3 regions of the Chryseomicrobium imtechense genome follow, and region 1 is predicted to be linked to each of the others. Evidence: riboswitches for the same ligand, from Rfam matches in the RefSeq annotation. Region 1 holds a riboswitch; each other region holds the start of a gene.
What was found. A riboswitch is a leader RNA that binds a small molecule or an ion and turns the genes downstream of it on or off. The one in region 1 is predicted to bind S-adenosylmethionine.

Region 1 (7,403 bases):
GCTCTCTACTTCGTAGTTTACTCTCTAATTAGCGGATTGCCTTCAAACGGTGCAGGATGGTTAGAAATCGGCGGCTTCTTCAGCATCCTTTTACTTATGTATTTCGGGATTCATTTTATCTCATTACGCAGATCCTACTCAAAGAACAGACAAGCGCTAGATTGATAAACCAAATAATCTACGAAACATTTCTAAAGTTCATGAAAAAACCCACCGCAGCAAAGGGGGCCAAAGCTGCAGTGGGTGGGTGCCCTTATTGGAAATAGGTGTTCATTTTGTCAAACATCGCTTGCGTCTCTTCCGCCGTCTTGCGGATGATGAACATGCTACCTTTGAACTCTTTGTTGATCGCTTCTTCTACTTCAGGATGCTGATACAATTCAACAATCTTTAAGTAGTTTTCGTTGTCTGCTTCATCTGCACGAGATGCGATGATATTGATGTACGGCTCGATGGACTCGGATTCTGTATCTTCATACACAACAGCGTCTTCAGCTGGAATAAGACCTGCTTGTACGGCCACACCATTGTTGATTAAGGCAATGGCAACGTCCGGAAGAACACGTGCTGTCTGTTGGGGTTCCATAGCGACAAATTCAAGCTCTAACGGGTTTGATGTGATTTTGTCTAAGTCTCCAGTGATCCCAAAATCGTCAGCTAATTCAATCACACCTGCTTCTTGCAGAAGGTTCAGTGCGCGTGGAAGTGTTGATGCATCATTTGGAATGGCGACTTGATCACCTTTTTGCAATTCATCTAGTGACTCGATTTTATCTGAATACACACCAAGTGGCGCAAATACCGTTGTACCAACAGGTGCCAAGTCTTCCCCAGATTCCGCCACAAAGTTTGAGAAGAACGAGATCGTCTGGAACGCGTTCAAATCAATGTCCCCCGCTGCAAGCGCTTTGTTCGGCATGATGTAATCTGTGAATTCTACTACTTCTAAATCAATGCCTTCCTCTTTTGCAAGTTCTACGATTACCGGCCATTGCGGGCTATCCGCACCGTTCACCCCAATTTTGATTGTCTCTTCTGACCCATCGGCTGAGTTACAAGCTGCAAGTGTTAGAGCAGCTGTGGCAGCAAGTGCTGCAAGTTTAAGTCGTTTCATTTTTTTAGTCTCCTATCGTCTCATAATTTTTTTGGATAATGTATTGCCTAGCCACTGGGCGAGTTGCACCAGAAGAATCAAAATAATCACCGTCACGACCATGACGCTCGTATCAAAACGTTGGTAGCCGTATGTTATCGCGATGTGCCCGAGACCGCCACCACCGACATATCCGGCCACTGCCGAGAAATCGATCAAGCTGACTGTCACAAACGTGAGACCAAGAATCAGTGGTCCAAGCGCTTCCGGAATCAAAACGGTAAAGACGATTTGGAACGGGCTTGCCCCCATCGCTTTTGCAGCTTCAATGACACCCGGGTCGATACTCAGTAAGTTCTGTTCGACAATACGCGCAACACTGAATGTTGCCATAATGGCCATCGGGAATACAGCAGCTCCCACACCAATCGTCGTCCCCATTACGATTCGTGTCACTGGCATCAAGAATACGAGGAACACGATAAATGGAATCGGCCGAATCACATTAATGAGTAAGTTGAGAAGGCCGTATAACAAGCGATTTTCTAAGATATTGCCTTGGCGAGAGACGAATAAAGCGAGTCCCACCAAGACGCCTAAAATCGAACCGAGAATCAGAGTCAGGATGACCATCGTAATCGTCTCGCCGGTTGCTTCTATGATGCGCTGATAAAATGTACTCCACTCAACTTTCATGGATGATCACCTCCTTGATGTCGACAACATCTGCTAGTTCACGGATCACGTTTTGAATCGCGGTCGTCTCTCCTTTGAAGGAAACGACCAGGTTTCCTAGCAACTGATTTTGGATTTCTCGAACAGCGCCGTACACAACGTTAAAGTGGACATTGTGTTGCTGTGAGATTTTTGAAAGAAGCGGCTGACTTGTCGCACTTCCAGTAAACGTTACTTGGTAGATGTGCTCATCTCCCGCTGCTCGCCATTCTTTTAGCAATTCTTGAGAAGGAAGGTCTTTATTGACCGACTGGATAAACCGTTTTGTCGTCGGATGGGACGGGTTTGTGAAGACATCGAAGACTTCCCCGTGCTCGATGACGTGTCCGTTTTCCATAATCGCCACTCGGTTGCAAATGGTTGAAATGACGTTCATCTCGTGTGTAATCAAGAGCACTGTGATGCCGAATTCTTGATTGACGCGCTTCAAAAGTTTCAAGATGTCCTCTGTCGTTTCCGGATCAAGTGCGGACGTTGCTTCGTCGCAAATTAGGATTTCCGGGTTCGTTGCAAGAGCTCGCGCAATCCCAACCCGCTGCTTTTGCCCCCCCGAGAGTTGCTCAGGATAGTTATCTGCTTTATCAGATAGGCCAACGAATTCAAGTAACTCTTTTGTGCGTCTTGCGATTTCCGCTTTTGGCGTGCCTTCAAGTTTCAACGGATAGGCAACATTCCCTGCGACAGTGCGGGATGTGAACAAGTTAAAGTTCTGAAAGATCATCCCGATACGTCGGCGTTGCAAGCGAAGTTGTTTGGCTTTTAGAGATGTGATGTCGGTATCATTGATTTTGATGACGCCACTCGTCGGCTTCTCTAGAAGGTTCACGAGGCGAAGGAGCGTGCTCTTGCCGGCTCCACTAAACCCGATGATGCCGAAGATGTCGCCCTTTTTGACGTCGAGCGTGACGTTTTGGACCGCGTGCACATCACGCTTCCCGATTTTGAATGTTTTGGATACGTTTTGGAATGTAATCATGGTGGACTTCCCTACTTTCTTGCTAGAGTGCATAAAAAAAGACCTTCATCTCTTAAGAACATAAGAAATGAAAGCCATGAAAAAGCCTCTCAGTCTTATCTCTCAAGTGGTGGACACTTGCAGGATTTGGCACTGACGCATGCGCGCTTTGCCGAGACTTCACAGGGCCTGTCCCTCCGTCTCTCGTGATAAGAATTGCTGGTATGTAGTTTTGAATTTAGTTCGTCTTGCTAACTGTTTCACAGTCTAAAGCATCAAAGTTTTCTCGTCAATAGTAATTTTACTAATTTTTTTAGTAGTCTGACTATGTAAGCGGTTGCTTTGTTGGTACGACGCGGATAGTTTTTTATTGGTTTTATTGAAAATTCTTTAAAAAGCATTATTTTGATTTCCTAGATGTGAGCAGGCTATCTAATAAAAATGAGCTTCCTTTCTAGAACAGAAAGGAGGCTCGTCTCATGTAAGCACGTTCGATTTGTATTTTGTCAGCAACTGCTGTGGGATGTGGCAGTAATCATCCGGACAGCGAGCAAGACGGTCTTGGTGTTCTTCAGTACTACGTACATAATTGATAAGCGGCAGAACTTCTACAGCAATTCGGCCCGCATCTTCACGTTTCTTGATGAACGCCTTGGCCTGCTCTACATGTTTTGGGTCTATACTATACACCCCAGTTCGGTACTTCTCTCCAACATCTTCCCCTTGTTTATTGATACTATACGGATCAATGATTTCAAAAAGATAGCCCATCAACTCCTCGACAGATACCACATCTGGATGAAAAGTCGTTTTTACACATTCCGCATATCCGTCATATTCCCCGTCTAACGTTTTAGATGTTCCATTTGCTCTTCCCGCTTCAGTTGAGACAATCCCTGGCAACGTCTTTACAAATGCTTGCACGCCCCATAGGCATCCCCCTGCTAAATAAATCGTGTGCACACAAAATCTCCCCTTGTATTTAAAATTAAATAAAGACCGAAATCGATCGAAATCAATTCAGGTCTGTAGATGAAGTGTATTTAAAAAAATCCTTTTAAGTTCTGTTGAGTCTGATGTTGCTCTAATCATTGCATTCATATAATCTTCTTTGTCCATTTTCTCAAAATCCCAATCATATCCTTTTGTTTTTGCTAATTCTCTAATAAAGATACGAAGGGTTCTACCGTTTCCCTCTCGAAATGGATGAAGCATATTTAACTCACTTTTATAATAAGCGAGTTTCTCTGAGGCAAACTCAATTGTATTCCAATCTTTCTCTAACGCTAATTCGCCTAAAATTGAAGCTCCATAGGAATCGATATATTGAAATTGACAAAATCTAGTATTGCCTTTGGTTAACTGTACACTTCGAACCTCACCTGCAAAAGAGTAAATGTCTTGAAATAAATGTTTGTGGAGTGCACATAAATCATCCATTTTAAAATCTCTAATTTTGTAAACTCCTTGTGCAATTTGAAGTGCCCTAACTGTAAACACATATTGCTCCGCTAATTGAAGCTCACTTAAATCATCAATTCCCAACAAATTATGTTGTAACAAATAAGATTCATCAGAACCAAAATTATACTTTTCCATCTCTAATTACAGCCTTAATCAAATTGGAAGTTAACCTTTGGTTCGTATTAACTGCTTCTATAGCTCTCAAAGCAATTTTTTTATTGATTTTAAACTCTTCTAACGAAAGGCTCTTTTCTACTAAACGATATTCTTTTGAGTCTAAAGATAGTCTAGTCAAACATTTTCCCTCCAGTTCAATAAAATGAATTTGCTTAATTTAAGTATACTTTATTATCTCATATTTTGTGCTTAAATGAACGTAAGTTGCAGCAGTATCTTTCACTTTCAAATTGGTATTTTTCCGACAAACCATCTAGAGTCTTTCCCCTCGAAGTCGAACTCGATAACGGAACATCCGTCAAAATGACTGCAAATGGAACGGTCTATATAGCTACTAAAAATTAAATGGTTTTCAGGTTTCCTATGACCAAAAACCGATTTTTTCTGCTTCACATAAGCTTTTACATTCCTGTCACACTCTCTTTACAATTCGTTGGTATCATTGCCGTGTACCAAACAAAAGGAGGAAATGTGCATGAAAAAACAGCTTGTAATAGCCGCTTTGGTTGGAGGACTTGTCGTATCCGGAATCAGTGTCAATGTGACGATGGATCACGCAGAAGCACGGAAAGATAACGCTCATAATGGGAAAGTCAAAAATGTAATTTATATGATTCCTGACGGCTACAGTGCCGCCTATGCAACGAACTACCGTTGGTTCAAAGGCGAAGACTCTTCTTTTGATCCGTATGTAAAAGGTCTAATCAAAACCTATTCAGCAGATACAGAAGTGACGGACTCAGCTGCTGCTGGGACGGCGATGGCAACAGGTGTAAAAACGAATAACGGGATGGTCGGTGTTACACCCGATGGAAAAGAAGTCGACTCTATCTTAGATGCGGCAGAAGCTGCGAAGAAATCTACAGGGCTAGTTGCCACTTCTACAATCACACACGCGACGCCAGCTGTGTTCGGCGCAAGTGTCGCATCACGCGGCGATGAATCGTCGATTGCCCCGCAATATTTTGAGAACGATGTGGACGTGCTCCTCGGAGGAGGCCGTGACTACTTCGTTTCACTAGAAGAAGGTGGCAAACAACCTGCCGGAAACTTAGTGGAAGCTGCTCAGAATGATGGCTATGAGTATGTGACCTCCCGTGAAGAGTTACTAAAAGCGAAGAGTGGAAAACTACTCGGTTTATTTGCAGACGACGCAATGGCTCCTGAACTAGAGCGCGGTGAAACAGATCAACCAAGTCTGGCCGAGATGACGGATATCGCAATCCAAGCATTGAAAAAAGACAAAGACGGTTTCTTCTTAATGGTAGAAGGCTCACAAATTGACTGGGCGGGTCATGCAAATGATGCAGCTTGGGCGATGACAGACTCCCAAGCATTCGATGAAGCTGTTGCTGCTGCTCTTGAATTTGCGAAAAAAGATGGCAATACACTTGTCGTCGTTGCAGGGGATCATGACACAGGCGGCATGTCCGTTGGTTCGAACAGTGTGTACGATGTAAAAACGGAAGTACTTCATGACGTTACAGCTACTGGTGACTTTATGGCTGCGCAGTTGAATGAAACGCGTAACAATGTGGAGGAAGTCGTAGAAGCGCACACCGGATTTGATTTAACAGCTGCGGAAATCGAAGCCATTGCTTCTGCCGAAAATCCTGTACGTGCTATCAACACAGTTGTCAGCGACCGCGCGTTGATCGGCTGGACAACAGGTGCACACACCGGGACGGATCTTCCAATCTACGCCTATGGCCCTCAATCTGACTTGTTCACAGGTCTCTTGGACAATACAGATATTCCAAAACATATGGCGAAAGCAATGAAAATAAAGTTCGGCAATTAAGTTTCGTACCTAGAGCAGCCTCACTTTTGTGGGGTTGTTTTTGTTTTAGTAGACAAATCAGATTTTGTGTTGTATACTAGGTTTAATAAGTTCATGAAGTACAACACATTTAATTCACCTATTACAAAAAGTATCTGTGTATTATTTCCGTACTTTTTGTAATACGTGAATTTTTTTATTGCAGAAAAATGATCTTATTAATAATTTATAATGGAGGTCATTTATATGACACAAGGTACAGTAAAATGGTTTAACGCAGAAAAAGGTTTCGGATTCATCGAAGTTGAAGGCGGAGCAGACGTATTCGCTCACTTCTCAGCAATCCAAGGTGAAGGATTCAAATCTTTAGACGAAGGTCAAAAAGTTGAATTCAACATCGAAGAAGGTCAACGCGGACCTCAAGCTACAAACATCGTAAAACTTTAATTTTATGATACGAAAAGGCATCCCATCTGGGGTGCCTTTTTTGTGTTTCGATTCACAAAAAACCTCTTCTCTTTTGATAGTTTTCTGCTAAACTAGGACTATTCTAGTTTGACTTTACTCCCACCCTGAAAGGAAGAACCCGATGATCCGACCAGCCACCTCTGATGATTTAAAAGAAATCTTAGCTATCTACAATGACGCTATTGTCAACACGACCGCTGTTTATTCGTACCACGCTCAAACTATAGAAGACCGCACGATTTGGTTTGATCAAAAGATGAAAGATGGCTATCCTGTGATTGTCTTTGAAGTCGACGGACATGTAGCTGGATTTGCGACATTTGGTCCCTTCCGCGCGTGGCCTGCCTATAAATATTCGATAGAACATTCGGTGTATGTCAGCAACGACTATCAAAAACGTGGAATCGGACGTACATTGCTTCAGGAAATCATTCAACTTGCCAAAAATGGGGAGTATAAAACTTTAGTTGCCGGAATCGATGCAGCGAATGAGAAAAGCATCTTGCTTCATCAAAGTCTTGGCTTCACGCACTCTGGAACTTTACGCAACGCCGGTTACAAGTTCGAGCGCTGGCTTGATCTTGCGTTTTATCAACTGGATCTCGAAGGACCGGAGACCCCGGTGGAAGGCTGATTCTAGGAGGAATCGATCAATGAGTTTAGCAACATATATTGGGACAAATCAAAAAATCCCTACCGATGATGAAAATCCAGAACTCTATGATTTAGAA
Region 2 (7,403 bases), on a different contig from region 1:
ATCCAGCTGTACAGCAATTTGTAAGGGGCACTAATTCATGACATATGGAACACTCGCGCTCACTTTAATTTTTGTTTTGATCCCGTTACTATTATCCAAAACTTTCGTTTGGATTTAGAGCGAGACACAATCGTTGCTACTGTGCGTTCCATTGTTCAACTAATCGCGATTGGGTATATTTTAAAGTTCGTATTCGACTCCGAAAGCTTTATTTATATACTCCTTATGGTTGCGCTCATGATTGTGGCAGCGACGCTAAATGTTCGGAAAAAAGGAAAGTCGATTCCGGGCATCACGTGGAAAGTAGCAGTGACGCTTATTTTCGTCGAAGTACTAACGCAGGGAATCTTAATCGGCTTTTCCATCACACCAGCCACTCCTCAGTACGTCATTCCTATCAGTGGAATGGTCATCGGAAACTCGATGGTGCTGGCTATTCTGTTTTTGAACCGATTCACTTCAGAGATTGAAAGTCACGAAGATCAAATCGAACTCATCTTATCTTTAGGAGGAACACCGAAACAAGCGATACACACACGTTTGATTCAAGCAATCAAGACAAGTATGATACCGACGATTGAAAGTCAAAAAACGATGGGTCTCGTGCAACTTCCTGGAATGATGAGTGGGCAGATCATTGCAGGGGCAGACCCGATTCAAGCTGTGCAATTCCAGTTGTTAATCGTGTTCTTAATTTTAACGACTGCTGCAGTGACCAGCATTGCACAAGGTTTCCTTTCCTATCCAACACTCTTTAATGAACGTTACCAATTACTTCAGGAAGGAAGAACTAGATGATTTCAAAAAAACAACGAGCGTTAACGCAACTACAGAGTTTAGACTTTGTGCTTCGATGCCCGCATTGTCAGAAGGCAGCTCAGGCTACCGATACCGGTATGACATGTGAGAATCATCATACGTTTGATGTGGCCAAACAAGGCTACCTTCACTTGGCGGGGACTGTGGCGAAGAGTCGTTACACAAAAGAATTGTTTAGAGCTAGACAGGCACTACTTTCAGAAACGAGATTTTTCAATCCGGTGATTTCTGAGATTGCAACGTGGATAGAAGGTGAGTCCTCTTTGTCATCACCTCTACTCGTAGACATGGGCTGCGGGGAAGGGACACATCTGGCAGGTATTCTAGAACAAGTAAAAAGTGGTCGGGGTATTGGAATAGATCTTGCGAAAGAAGGAATTCAATTAGCAACGAATCACGACGTCGATGCACTCTGGCTCGTTGCGGATTTGGCTAAATCTCCTGTTCAAGAGCACTCCGTGGATGTCGTATTGAATATTCTTTCTCCAGCAAACCATCAAGAGTTTAGACGTATACTGAAAGCTGGTGGGTACGTGGTGAAGGTGATTCCAAATGCACAGTACTTAGAGGAACTCAGGAAGTTCTTTTATGCGGGAACTGACAAAGAAACGTATGAAAACGAAGGCGCAAAAGAGCAGTTTGAGAAGACGTTGGAGACTGTTCATGTCAGTCGACAGAACTATAGTGTCGAGTTGACCGATGAGCAGTGGCGCGACCTCATTGCGATGACGCCTCTTACTTGGAATGCACCACCTGAGCAAGTGAACGAGTTTATCGAACTGGCGTTACCATCAGTTACTGTGGATTTGACGGTTTTGGTCGGGAAGTTGAAGAAAAGCTAATTGGACAGGGTCCGCTCCGAGGAGCGAACCCTGTTTTTTCTGTAAAGTGCGTGATTAGTTTCCATAATACGACTTCGGTAGAATAAATTGCGGTTTGGGTAGAACAAATCGTGATTTGGGTAGAATAAATCTTAGTTACGTCCGATGAACGCCCGCTCACCCACCCAAACTCTTTACGAACCCCACTCCGTTCGCTTCAATATCCACGATGTTAACAAGAAAATCGCCCCAACACCGATAGAAGACGCTGGTGGAAAGGGTGCATACGGTCCGAAATAGGGTAAGAAATAATTCGAGAGACCGATTGCTGCCATAGCAAGAGCTCCTAAAACAGCTGCGCCGACATATTCTTTCCAACGAGATTTCAAGCTTGCCTCTTCAAACGAGGTTTTGTGCAATTGACGGAACACTAAGCGGATCAAGAGCCACACAATGAACACCATCAACCCAACTTGAATCAACGATGGAATCAAGTAAATACGATCATCTGGCATTTCATCGAAGTAGGCAATCGCAGCCATAATAACCCCGCGCGCGATAAAGTAGTATGCGAGCAGCTGGAACGCCATGCGTCCCCAAAACTTCACCATGTCGCGTTTCTCTTCTTGTGGAATTTGTTCGATGACGTCATCAGCGTAAGCCTTTGGATCCTCTCCAAATACATCTTTTGCAGATTTTCCGTCTTCTTGTGCTTCAAGCAAGTGATCAAGCATATCCATCAAGACTTCTTCACTCTTTTGCTCGGACAATAGAAGCTTCGTTCGGATATAAACTATCAATTGCTCGTAATACACTTTATTTGGAACATGTAATAACTCGCGTTTTTCATTGTTCAGTTTGATTAACTCATGTGCTTTCATTCGCTTTCCTCCTTTAATAATGCATGTAGTGGGACAGACAGCAATTGCCACTCGTTGCGAATGGTTGCCAATGTGGCTTGTCCACTTTGTGTGATGGAATAGTATTTGCGATTCGGTCCAGACTCAGATGGACGCATTTCACTGACGATCAAGCCCTGTTTTTGCAACCGTAATAAGACCGGATAAATGGTGCCTTCTGGGACATCGGGAAGACCGGAATCCTGTAACTTCCTGGACAATTCATATCCATACACAGTTTGTTTATCGATAACTGCAAGAACACATCCGTCAAGAAAACCTTTCAGTAGTTGACTGCGAACTGTCATAGCGCTCCTCCTTGCTAGTTTGTAATGCAAGATAGCGGGGTGAAAAAATAGCTACTTGGTAATGCAAAGTAGTTAATTACAGTCTACTGTGTGAGAAATGGGAAGTCAACTAAAAGCTTGAAATTCTATTGACACATCTTCCTTCAATGCGTTAAAGTGGTAAAAAGCTTTGAAGACCGAACTAAATACGCAATTTCTTATCGCGAGAGGTAGAGGGACTGGCCCTACGACACCTCAGCAACCAGCTGCAAAGCAGTATGGTGCTAATTCCAGCAGAACCATTGTGTTCTGATAGATAAGAGGGATAGAATTGATTACACGCCTTCTTATTTTTAATAAGAGGGCGTTTTTCTATACCTTCCACTACTTAGGAGGAGTAAATATGACACATCAACTAGAAACCAAACTCGCACAAGCCGGGAACCGAAGTGACTCAGCAACCGGAGCAGTAAGCCTTCCTATTCATCTCTCAACAGCCTACATCCACCCAGGAATCGGGCAATCAACGGGGTATGATTACTCGCGAACTGCTAATCCTACGCGAACTTCCCTCGAGCTAACACTGGCGGACCTTGAAAGAGGTGATCATGGTTTTGCCTTCAGTTCAGGAATGGCGGCTGTTCACGCTGTACTTCAGTTATTTAAGTTGGGTGATGAGCTAGTCGTATCCGAAGACTTATACGGAGGGAGCTATCGGTTGTTCCATCAGTTAGAAGAACGGACGGGTTTACACTTCCGTTACGTAGACACTTCAAAGCTTCAGTCAATCGAGGCTGCCATCACTGAGCGCACAAAAGCAGTGTTCATCGAATCTCCAACAAATCCATTGATGAAAGAAACAGACATTCAAGCTGTTGCCGAACTGGCAAAAGGACACGAAATCCTGCTGATCGTCGATAACACTTTCTATACACCAATTCTGCAGCAACCGATCACGCTAGGAGCAGATATTGTCATTCATAGTGCGACGAAGTATTTGGGTGGCCACAATGATGTGTTAGCAGGTGCTGTTATTACAAAAGGACAGGCGCTTGGTGAGCAACTCACAATCATTCAAAATTCAATCGGGGCCGTACCTAGTCCGTTAGACTGTTGGCTGTTAGTGAGAAGTCTTAAAACGTTGGGCCTCCGAGTCGAGCGCCAACAACAAAATGCGCAGAAACTTGCAGAGTTCTTAACACAACACGTAGCAATTGATTCCGTGTTGTATCCAGGGAAAGGCGGAATGTTATCGTTTCGGTTACAGAAAGAAGAGTGGGTACCACAATTCCTCGAGGGTCTTACACTCATTGCATTTGCAGAAAGTCTTGGTGGAGTTGAAAGCTTCATCACCTACCCGACAACACAAACCCATGCCGATATTCCGGTAGCAGAGCGTGAACGAGTCGGAATCTGCGGAAGACTTCTTCGTTTTTCTGTAGGCATTGAACATGTGGACGATTTGAAAGCAGAACTGCAACATATTTTAGATGGGTTAGTAGGTGAAGCCGAATGAAACGACCGTTTTTGGAACAACTGCAAGACCGTGTTTTAGTGGCGGACGGGGCAATGGGCACACTGCTTTACTCGTACGGCGTCGATCACTGCAATGAAGAACTAAACCTTTCTCACCCGGAAGACGTCCTGCGTGTACATGAACAGTATATTGCAGCAGGAGCGGAAGTGATTCAGACAAACACCTACGCAGCGAATTACGTGAAACTCGCACGTTATGGTTTGCAAGAACAAGTGAAAGCCATCAATACAGCGGCAGTAAAACTTGCCAAACAAGCTGCGGGGGACGAGGTATACGTCCTTGGAACATTTGGAGGATTGCGTGGAATCAAACAAGACATTCCACTCGATGAAATCAAACGCAGTTTTAGAGAACAGCTCTATATTTTCTTAATGGAAGGCGTCGACGCACTGTTACTCGAAACGTACTACGATTTTGAAGAACTAAAAGCCGTTGTGCAAATCGCAAAGGCAGAGTGTGAGTTACCGGTTATCGCAGAAGTGTCGATGCATGAAGTGGGTGTATTGCAAAACGGCTATTCACTTGCACAAGCATTTGAAGAGTTGGAAGTTGCAGGAGCCGATGTTGTTGGTGTCAATTGTCGAATGGGTCCATTCCATATGCTGAGTGCTCTCAAGCAAGTTCCGATTCCCAAAAAGGCATTGCTCTCCGTCTATCCGAATGCGAGTCTTCCTCAAGTGGAAGAAGGTCGCTATTCGTACGCAGAAGAGTTTCACTATTTTGCAGAAATTGCGGAGGAGCTGAGACAACAAGGTGTCCACTTGATCGGAGGCTGTTGTGGAACAACGCCTGGCCATATTCAAGCAATCGCAGAAACTCTAGGCGACCGCACGCCGATTTCGACTAAACAAATCACGGCAAAAAAATCTGACCCACAAATCGAGCAAGTTTCAGCCGAGTCCCCACTACTTCAAAAAGTGCGGAAGGAAACGACAATTCTCGTGGAACTTGACCCACCAAAGCATTTAAATACCGACCGATTCTACGAAGGAATTCAAGCTCTCCATGAAGCTGGTGCCGATGCACTAACACTCGCTGACAATCCTCTAGCTTCTCCGAGAGTCGGGAATGATGCAGTGGCAGCCATCATCAAAGAACGATACGATGCCACGCCACTTGTTCATTTAACATGCCGTGATCGAAATTTGATTGGTCTCCAATCGCACTTAATGGGTCTCCATGAGCTTGGTGTACAAGACCTGCTCGCCATCACAGGAGATCCTGCCAAAATTGGGGACTTTCCGGGAGCAGCATCTGTCTACGACTTATCAAGTTTAGAACTAATCGAGCTTATCAAGCAGAACAATCGTGGATTATCATTTTCGGGGAAATCACTGGAGAGACCGACACGGTTTTCGGTGGGGGCAGCATTTAATCCGAATTACCGCCATATGGATGCCTCGATCAAGCGGCTTGAAAAGAAAGTCGCAGCAGGAGCGGATTATTTTATTACGCAACCGGTTTTTGGAATCGATCAGCTACATGCACTTGCAGAAGCAGCAAAACAAGTCGATAAACCGTTTTTCGTCGGCATCATGCCTTTATTATCGTCGCGCAACGCAGAGTTTCTGCATCACGAAGTTCCAGGGATTCGTCTTCCAGAAGTGACAAGACAGCGTATGCGAGAAGCGGGAGAAGACCCTGCAACAGCACTTGAAGTCGGCATGACGATTACAAAAGAACTGCTAGAAGAAGCGGTCAAGTTATTTAACGGAATCTATCTGATTACACCATTTCTCCGTTATGAGCTCTCACTTGAATTGATTGACTTTATCAAGACACGCAACAAGGAGGAATCGTATGACCAGCTCCACATTTGAACAGCAACTCCAGAAGAAAATTCTCGTCTTAGACGGGGCGATGGGAACCATGATCCAACAAGCAGACCTATCGGCTGAAGACTTTGGTGGGGAAGAATACGAAGGGTGTAACGAGTACTTAGTTCGTACACGACCCGATGTCGTCGAATCAATTCATGCTGCTTACTTTGAAGCTGGGGCTGACATTGTAGAGACCAACACATTTGGAGCTACACCAGTCGTGTTGGACGAGTATGACCTTGGCCACTTAGCGTATGAATTGAACAAAGAAGCAGCAGAAATTGCAAAGCGTGTCGCCTCGGAATTCGCAACAGATGAAAGACCTCGTTTTGTAGCAGGAGCAATGGGACCGACCACAAAAACGTTATCGGTTACAGGGGGAATCTCGTTTGATGCACTCGTTCAGGATTATCAAGTACAGGCAGAAGGATTACTAGATGGTGACGTAGACGTACTGCTTGTTGAAACAAGCCAAGATGCGCTAAATGTGAAAGCGGCGAACTTAGGTATTCAAAACGCATTCAAAAGCCGCGGTCGTGAACTGCCGATTCTCGTTTCCGGAACAATTGAACCAATGGGAACCACACTTGCTGGTCAGTCTATCGAGGCGTTTTACATTTCGCTAGAGCATATGAATCCGCTTGTTGTGGGCCTGAACTGCGCGACGGGTCCTGAATTTATGCGCGACCATTTGCGTTCTCTATCGACGTTAGCGTCTAGCTACGTCAGTTGTTATCCGAACGCTGGGCTTCCAGACGAAGAAGGAAATTACAACGAGACACCCGAGTCCCTCGCTACCAAAATGGAGGGATTCTTAGAAAAAGGATGGCTGAACTTACTAGGAGGGTGTTGCGGGACGACACCAGACCATATTCGTGCCCTTGCAACAGTTGCTGAAAAGTATCAACCGCGCACGGCGACAACACATGATGAGCACAAAGTTTCCGGTATCGAGCCGTTCGTTTACGACGACCCGTCTACTCGTCCGATCTTAGTCGGGGAACGCACGAACGTCATTGGGTCTCGAAAATTTAAGCGTCTCATTCAAGAGGGCAAATTAGAAGAGGCATCTGAAATTGCGCGTGCACAAGTTAAAAATGGGGCGCAAATCATCGATATTTGCCTCGCTGACCCGGACCGTGAAGAAGTAGAAGATATGGATCAATTCATCCAACAAGTTGTGAAAAAAGTGAAGGTCCCATTAATGATTGATTCAACAG
Region 3 (7,403 bases), on a different contig from region 1:
ATCATCCCGAACTACAAAAAAGCCTGTAGAATCAAGGTTCTACAGGCTTTTTATACATATATTATCCTCTGTGGGCTTGTGCACCAATTTGAGCAGCGATGCGCATACTTTTCTCGTGGTCAAGTTGACGACGTTGTTCCACTCTCATGCGTAAATCCTCGCTTTGTCTCATTTCATCATATCCAAAACCGTGTGCATCACGAAAAGCTAAGTTCATTTTTTCCGTGTAAGGCTGTCCTTCTGGTTTGATAAGTATCATTCCCTTCAGTTAGTATCTTACGTTACTTAGTGTATACCCACCAAGTAACGAATGAAACCGTAAAAAGGGAATTTAGCCCAATAGTCATAGCGTGTGGTTATTCTGTCACAGGAACTACAGAACCGCCCCACTCATCTAAAATAAACTCTTGAATTTCATTAGATTTCAACGCTTCAACAAGCGCTACGATGTTTTCGTTCTCTTCATCACCAGCATTTACTGCGATTACATTTACATATGGAGAGTTTGAATCTTCAATAGCGATTGAATCTTCTAAAGGATTGATTCCAGCATCAAGTGCATAGTTTGAGTTGATTAGAACTGCGTCGCCTTCTTCTTGCTCATACATTTGAACTAGAAGTGCTGCTTCGTAGTTTGGATCAAACTCGATGTTTTTTGGATTTTCGATTACGTCTTCAATTGTAGCAGTCGTTTTTTCAACTTCTGGGTCAAGAGTGATCAGCCCAGCAGCCTCTAACATAGAAAGTACACGACCGTGGTCAGCTACCGAGTTACTCATTAGAATAACTGCACCATCTGGAAGCTCGTCAATTGAACCAAATTTCTTAGAGTAAAGACCGATTGGCTCGATATGAATGCCACCAGCATTTACAAAATCATACCCATTGTCAGCAATTTGAGACTCTAAGTACGGAATGTGTTGGAAGTAGTTTGCGTCTAAGTCACCGTTATCTAAATCTTGGTTAGGAAGAACGTAATCTTGATACGTTTCAACTACAAGTTCGATTCCTTGCTCTTCAAGTAGTGGTTTAACTTGCTCTAAAATTACTGCATGAGGTACGTTTGAAGCACCTACTGTAAGTGTTGAGTTTTCTCCTTCTGAAGAAGAACCTCCTTCAGATCCACATGCTGCTAAAGTTAAAATGCTTGCTCCTAGTGCAAAACCTGTAAGTAATTTTTTCATGTACGTTCTCTCCTCTATTATCGTTTGTCTAATCGGTTTGTTAACCAGTCTCCGATCCACTGGATGATAAATACTATGATTAAGATGATGATTGTAGCAACGATCATGACATCGTTTTGCGTTCGTTGGAACCCGTCTAAGAAGGCAAGTGTTCCAAGTCCGCCAGCGCCAATGACACCTGCCATCGCCGTGTACCCTACTAATGCAATCGATGTTACTGTAATTCCGGAAACAATCGCTGGCATGGATTCTGGAAGCAACACTTTTCGAATGATTGTCCAAGTCGTAGCTCCCATCGATTTTGCAGCTTCTAAAACACCTTTATCAATTTCTTTTAAAGCAATCAATACCATTCGCGCATAGAACGGTGCAGCTCCAATGATTAGTGCTGGGAATGCCGCGTTCGGTCCACGAATACTTCCAAGAAGGAACTTCGTGAATGGAATCAATAAGATAATCAATATGATAAATGGAATAGAACGGAAGATATTCACGAGTGCTCCAGTTAACCAGTTTGCAAATTTATTTGCCCATGCTTGGTGAGGGCTTGTCAGAAATAAAACTAAGCCGATCGCCAAACCGAAGACAAATGTTAAAGCGGTTGAAATTGCTGTCATATAAAGCGTTTCATACGTAGCTTCCCACATCTTCGGCCAGTCGACATTCGGTAAAAGATTTTCAATCATGTTGAATGACCTCCGATTGTACTTTTTGTGCATGTAAGTAACCTAACGCTTCATCGATAGCGAGTGCATCCCCATCAATGTGAAGCAACAAAGTACCTAACGCACCGTTTTGCGTTTGTGTAATGTTACCTTGAACAATTGTTACCTCAAGTCCGTACTGCTTAATCAATCGAGCAATCAACGGTTGGTCCGTTTGATCACCGACAAATGTAAGTTTGACGAGTTTTCCATTTGGATACATTTCTAAGAAGTGATCGACAGTATCTGAGAAATGTGCACCATCTGAAATCTGTGAAACAAAGCGTTTTGTGATAGGTTGTTGTGGATTCTTAAAGACATCAATGACTTGCCCCTCTTCAACCACAAGACCATTCTCCATCACAGCTACGCGGTGACAAATCTTTTGAATGACGTGCATCTCGTGTGTGATCAACACGATAGTTAAACCTAATTGCTTATTGATGGTAACGAGAAGATCTAAAATCTGATCGGTTGTTTCAGGATCAAGTGCAGATGTTGCTTCGTCACATAGCAGAACTTCAGGTCGATTGGCTAAAGCACGTGCAATCCCAACACGTTGTTTTTGACCTCCAGAGAGTTGTGAAGGATAGGCTTTTTCTCGCCCTTCTAACCCTACTAAAGCGACAAGCTCTTTTACGCGCTCACTGCGTTGATCTTTTGAAACACCTGCGATTTCGAGTGGGAACGCGATGTTTTCCTCTACTGTACGAGACCATAATAGATTGAAGTGTTGAAAAATCATGCTGACTTTTTGGCGGAACCCGCGCATCTCTTTTGAAGAGAGCTTGGAGACTTCACGTCCGTTTACTTGAATTTGTCCATCGGTAGGACGTTCAAGTCCGTTCAGTAAACGAATGAGTGAACTTTTCCCTGCCCCACTGTAGCCGATAATCCCGTAAATCTCGCCCTGTTGGATAGATAATGAGACATTGTCGACGGCAACCACCTTGCCATTTTTTGTCGTGTATTCTTTTAAAACTTTAGATAATTGAATCATTTGCGTGCCGCCTCCTTTCTAAAATTTTTGGATGGATACAAAAAGACCCTTTCTGCGCAAAGACAGAAAGGGTCATCGTTTTATCAACAGATATCCATTCTCTCATCCTCCAAAGCGCTAGCTTTGCGTGACTTGGCACCATTTCACTTTCGTGACGGTTGCCGGGCTTCATAGGGCACTTCCCTCCACCTCTCTTTATAAGAGCGACGCATATTCAATTAGTATTGTTGTCAGTAATCGAATAGTATCATAGCCATTTTTGACAGTCAACTATTTTTCATCACAAATTTTCATTATTTTTTATTGAGCAGTTTTGAGTTTCTCTAGTAGATAAGGCACAGATTGAAATGCATAGACTTTTTCGAAAGCATTCGGTCCTTTTTTAATCAACAAACATGGAACACTTTCCACTTGAAATTCTTCCATGAGTTCTGGTGAGTAGTTCGCATTAAGTTGCGGAACGGGTTCGTCAATCAGTTGTTCACAGACTGTGAGCATTTTGGATGCTACTTGGCAGGTGCCGCACATGGGTGTGTAGATATAGAGTATGGACTGGTCGGTTTGTTTCCAGTCGCTGTATGTGATTTCGTTCATTTGGGTCTCCACCTTTACTTTGCTTAAAGTATCAAACCCGCCGTTTGTTTTCAAGAAAAAAGCCCGCCAATTTCGGCGGACTTAGGATTAGCTGATTAATTCTTCGTACTGGTCTGCAGTCATCAATGCATCGGACTCCGCAGAATCCGAAGGCTCTACTTTGATCATCCATGCATTTTCATAAGGAGATTCGTTTACGAACTCTGGGCTATCTTCCAAAGACTCGTTTACTTCAACGACTTTCCCGCTAATCGGTGCATACAATTCAGAAACCGTCTTTACAGACTCAACGCTTCCGAATGCGTCACCCGCTTTAATTTCATCTCCAACCGCTGGTAGCTCAACGAATACGATGTCCCCTAGCTCGGATTGTGCGAAATCTGTAATACCGATTGTTGCTGTGCCTTCTTCATGCTTTACCCACTCATGGTCTTTAGAATAACGAAGTTCTTTAGGAATACTCATCATTAATCTCCTCTCGACATCTGCAATTTTCTCTTTAATAGTGACACAATTCATGCATTTCGACAAGCGGTTATTTTGTCCAAACGTTCTTAAATTCCTCTTCTCGGAAACCAATTGTAGCTTTCGTGCCATCTGTTGTAAATGGACGTTTGATTAGCATACCGTCAGAAACTAAAAGATCTAGTTTTGCATCATCTGTCATTCTTGGTAGTCGGTTTTTCAGACCCATTTCACGATATTTTTGTCCTGTTGCATTAAATAAACGTTTCAGTTCAATTCCATTTTCCTCTGCCATTGATTTTAATAATTCACGGCTTGGTGGATTTTCCACAATATGATGGTACGTAAATTCTACGTTGTGATCTTTCAAGAATTTTTCTGCTTTTTTGCATGTAGTACAAATTGGGTAACCATACATTTCAATTGCCATACAAGTTCCTCCTCTAGAGTCGATCTACTAGTAGTATACCGACCTTTGGGCAAATAGAAAAATCCCTGCAGGAAATGCAGGGAAAATTCGTATTAAACTACATACTTCTCAGCGTCGATCAGCTTAACAGAAGCTTCACGTTTTTTCGTCACTAAGTTGTACGGTGTGTTACGCGTTAATTTACGAAGTGCTGACAACATCATACGCTGATTGTCACCGTCAACTGCTGCAAGTAATGTATCTTTTGCATACTTTTCGATTTCTTCGAAAGCTTCTTGGCAATAGATCTCTGTGTACAGAAGTTTTTGAGCCGCTTTTTCAGCGCCTACTTTGTTCAATGCTTTTTCTGTACGAAGAACTGCTGATTCCATAGCAAATAAGTTGTTCGCGATGTTTGCGATATTTACAAGCACTTCTTGCTCAGCATCTAATTTTGCGCCGTAGCGTTGTGCTGCAAGACCTGCTGCTAACAAACCAATCTTTTTCGCGTTCTTCACAAGCACTTTTTCTTTTGCTAGTGGCTCGTCGCCTACTTCTTCTGGCATCATCATGAGAAGCTCTTCTTGAAGTTTCATAGCTTGTTGAAGAAGTGGAAGTTCACCCTTCATTGCTTTCTTCAAGAATGTACCTGGAACGATCATACGGTTGATTTCATTTGTTCCTTCGAAGATACGGTTGATACGAGAATCGCGGTAGATGCGCTCTACTTCATACTCTTGCATGAAGCCATATCCGCCATGTAACTGAACCGCTTCGTCTGCGATGTAATCAAGCACTTCAGAACCTACGACTTTGTTGATTGAGCATTCGATCGCATACTCAGCGATTGCTGCTGCGATTTCTTTTCCGTCTTTTTGTGCTTCTTCAGATAGCTCGTTCATACGCTCTTCGAAGTAGCCTACTGTACGGTAGATCAAGCTTTCTGTTGCGTATAGTTTTGATGCCATTGTTGCAAGCTTTTGCTTCGTTAAGTTGAAGGAAGAAAGTGGTGTCTTGAACTGTTGACGTTGGTTTGAGTAGCTGATAGCTAATTCAAGTGCACGTTTCGCTCCACCGACAGTACCTACTCCTAATTTGTAACGCCCAATGTTTAAGATGTTGAATGCGATGATGTGACCGCGGCCGACTTCACCTAGTAAGTTCTCAACTGGTACTTCTGCATCTTCAAGAATCAACGTACGTGTAGATGATGACTTGATTCCCATTTTCTTCTCTTCTGCTCCTACTGATACGCCTGGGAAGTCTTTTTCAACGATAAACGCTGTGAATTGCTCACCATCAATTTTCGCGTAAACAATGAAAACATCGGCAAAGCCTGCGTTAGTGATCCACTGCTTTTCACCATTCAAAACGTAGTGCGTTCCCGCTGCATTTAGTTTAGCCGAAGTTTTTGCACCAAGAGCATCAGAACCTGAACCTGGCTCAGTAAGCGCGTATGCAAAGATTTTTTCAGCTGTTGCTGAGAATGGAAGATACTTTTTCTTTTGCTCTTCGTTTCCGAACAATACGATTGGAAGAGAACCGATACCTACGTGCGCTCCGTGTGTGATTGAAAAACCACCCGCAACTGACATTTTTTCTGCAATCAAGGCAGATGAGACTTTATCTAGACCAAGGCCATCGTACTCTTCAGGGATATCTGCTGCAAGAAGACCTAATTCTCCTGCTTCTTTTAATAAACGAACAGAGTGCTCAAACTCATGGTGCTCCAAGTTTTCAACAACTGGAAGGACAGAGTTTCTCACGTAATCCTCTGTAGTTTTGGCAATCATCTTTTGCTCATCCGAAAAATCCTCTGGTGTAAACACGCGATCTGCTGTTAAATCTTCTGTTAAAAACGCTCCACCTTTTACTGCTTGTGACATAATAATGTCCTCCTTTTATAGTAATTCGAATACGCCTGCTGCACCCATTCCGCCACCGATACACATGGTGACAACACCGAACTGCTTCTGTTGACGTTTTAATTCATGAATCATTTTTAATGTTAAGACTGCACCTGTCGCACCTAGTGGGTGACCGAGTGCAATTGCTCCACCGTTGACGTTGACCTTCGTCACATCCAGGTTTAATTCGCGAATGATTTGTAGAGACTGAGAAGCAAATGCTTCGTTCAATTCCCACACATCGATATCTGAAATTGAAAGACCTGCAAGCTTTAACGCTTTTGGAATGGCTTCAACTGGCCCGATTCCCATAACTTCTGGAGCAACACCTGCAGTTGCGAATGAACGGAATTTTGCAAGTGGCTTCAAGCCTTGCGCTTCTGCTACTTCACGGTCCATTACAAGAAGTGCACCTGCACCGTCAGACGTTTGAGAAGCGTTCCCTGCAGTGACTGTACCGCGCACGTTGAATGCTGGACGTAGTTTTGCAAGTGATTCAACAGTTGTGCCTACGCGGACACCCTCATCCATTTCGAATAGGCGTGTTTTCGTCTGTTGCTTGTTTTTGTAATCGACAAAGTGATGTGTCACTTCTACTGGAACGATCTCATCTTTAAATTTGCCTGCTGCAATTGCTGCCGCTGCACGTTTGTGTGACTCTACTGCAAATGCATCTTGGTCTTCACGGCTGATGCCATATTTCACTGCTACTTGCTCAGCAGTATGTCCCATTCCCATATAGTACTGAGGCGCTGTTTCTGCAAGTGTCGGGTTCAATCGAAGTGTGTTCCCAGTCATCGGGATCATACTCATCGACTCGACACCACCTGCGATAATCGCTTCAGCATGGCCGATCATGATACGTTCAGATGCATAGGCAATCGATTGCAGACCTGATGAACAGAATCGGTTGATTGTGATGGCTGGTGTTGTATCTGGAAGTCCTGCAAGTGCTCCAATATTACGCGCTACGTTCATTCCTTGCTCAGCTTCTGGCATCGCACACCCCATGATCAAATCATCGATTGGGCCTTCGTATCCTGCTCGTTGTAATGTTTCTTTGACTACGAGTGCTCCGAAATCGTCAGGACGCACTGCTGCCAAGGAGCCTTTTTTTGCTTTCCCGATTGGGGTGCGGGC

Region 2: it holds a riboswitch for S-adenosylmethionine, as region 1 does, so the genes downstream of both, AB5N96_RS07760 (methionine biosynthesis PLP-dependent protein) here and AB5N96_RS04515 (methionine ABC transporter ATP-binding protein) in region 1, are expected to answer to the same signal.
Region 3: it holds a riboswitch for S-adenosylmethionine, as region 1 does, so the genes downstream of both, AB5N96_RS08545 (methionine ABC transporter ATP-binding protein) here and AB5N96_RS04515 (methionine ABC transporter ATP-binding protein) in region 1, are expected to answer to the same signal.

The regions. Positions count from the first base shown of each region.
Region 1 covers NZ_JBGOBM010000003.1:251,295-258,697, forward strand. Annotated here, with positions in the region: gene AB5N96_RS04500 (hypothetical protein) at 1-165, shown strand, start outside; gene AB5N96_RS04505 (MetQ/NlpA family ABC transporter substrate-binding protein) at 254-1,114, opposite strand; gene AB5N96_RS04510 (methionine ABC transporter permease) at 1,127-1,789, opposite strand; gene AB5N96_RS04515 (methionine ABC transporter ATP-binding protein) at 1,779-2,804, opposite strand; SAM riboswitch class I at 2,897-2,999, opposite strand; gene AB5N96_RS04520 (peptide-methionine (S)-S-oxide reductase) at 3,261-3,746, opposite strand; gene AB5N96_RS04525 (Fic/DOC family protein) at 3,804-4,382, opposite strand; gene AB5N96_RS04530 (hypothetical protein) at 4,369-4,542, opposite strand; gene AB5N96_RS04535 (alkaline phosphatase) at 4,900-6,225, shown strand; gene AB5N96_RS04540 (cold-shock protein) at 6,451-6,651, shown strand; gene AB5N96_RS04545 (GNAT family N-acetyltransferase) at 6,794-7,306, shown strand; gene AB5N96_RS04550 (hypothetical protein) at 7,326-7,403, shown strand, end outside.
Region 2 covers NZ_JBGOBM010000006.1:109,949-117,351, reverse strand. Annotated here, with positions in the region: gene AB5N96_RS07785 (ABC transporter ATP-binding protein) at 1-41, shown strand, start outside; partial or broken gene AB5N96_RS07780 (ABC transporter permease) at 38-798, shown strand; gene AB5N96_RS07775 (putative RNA methyltransferase) at 795-1,661, shown strand; gene AB5N96_RS07770 (DUF1129 family protein) at 1,835-2,521, opposite strand; gene AB5N96_RS07765 (PadR family transcriptional regulator) at 2,518-2,847, opposite strand; SAM riboswitch class I at 3,042-3,149, shown strand; gene AB5N96_RS07760 (methionine biosynthesis PLP-dependent protein) at 3,230-4,342, shown strand; gene AB5N96_RS07755 (bifunctional homocysteine S-methyltransferase/methylenetetrahydrofolate reductase) at 4,339-6,183, shown strand; gene metH (methionine synthase) at 6,164-7,403, shown strand, end outside.
Region 3 covers NZ_JBGOBM010000007.1:41,233-48,635, forward strand. Annotated here, with positions in the region: gene AB5N96_RS08530 (YuzK family famiily protein) at 62-259, opposite strand; gene AB5N96_RS08535 (MetQ/NlpA family ABC transporter substrate-binding protein) at 357-1,184, opposite strand; gene AB5N96_RS08540 (methionine ABC transporter permease) at 1,202-1,870, opposite strand; gene AB5N96_RS08545 (methionine ABC transporter ATP-binding protein) at 1,863-2,888, opposite strand; SAM riboswitch class I at 2,988-3,092, opposite strand; gene AB5N96_RS08550 (thioredoxin family protein) at 3,189-3,482, opposite strand; gene gcvH (glycine cleavage system protein GcvH) at 3,570-3,947, opposite strand; gene AB5N96_RS08560 (arsenate reductase family protein) at 4,018-4,377, opposite strand; gene AB5N96_RS08565 (acyl-CoA dehydrogenase FadE) at 4,470-6,242, opposite strand; gene AB5N96_RS08570 (acetyl-CoA C-acetyltransferase) at 6,258-7,403, opposite strand, start outside.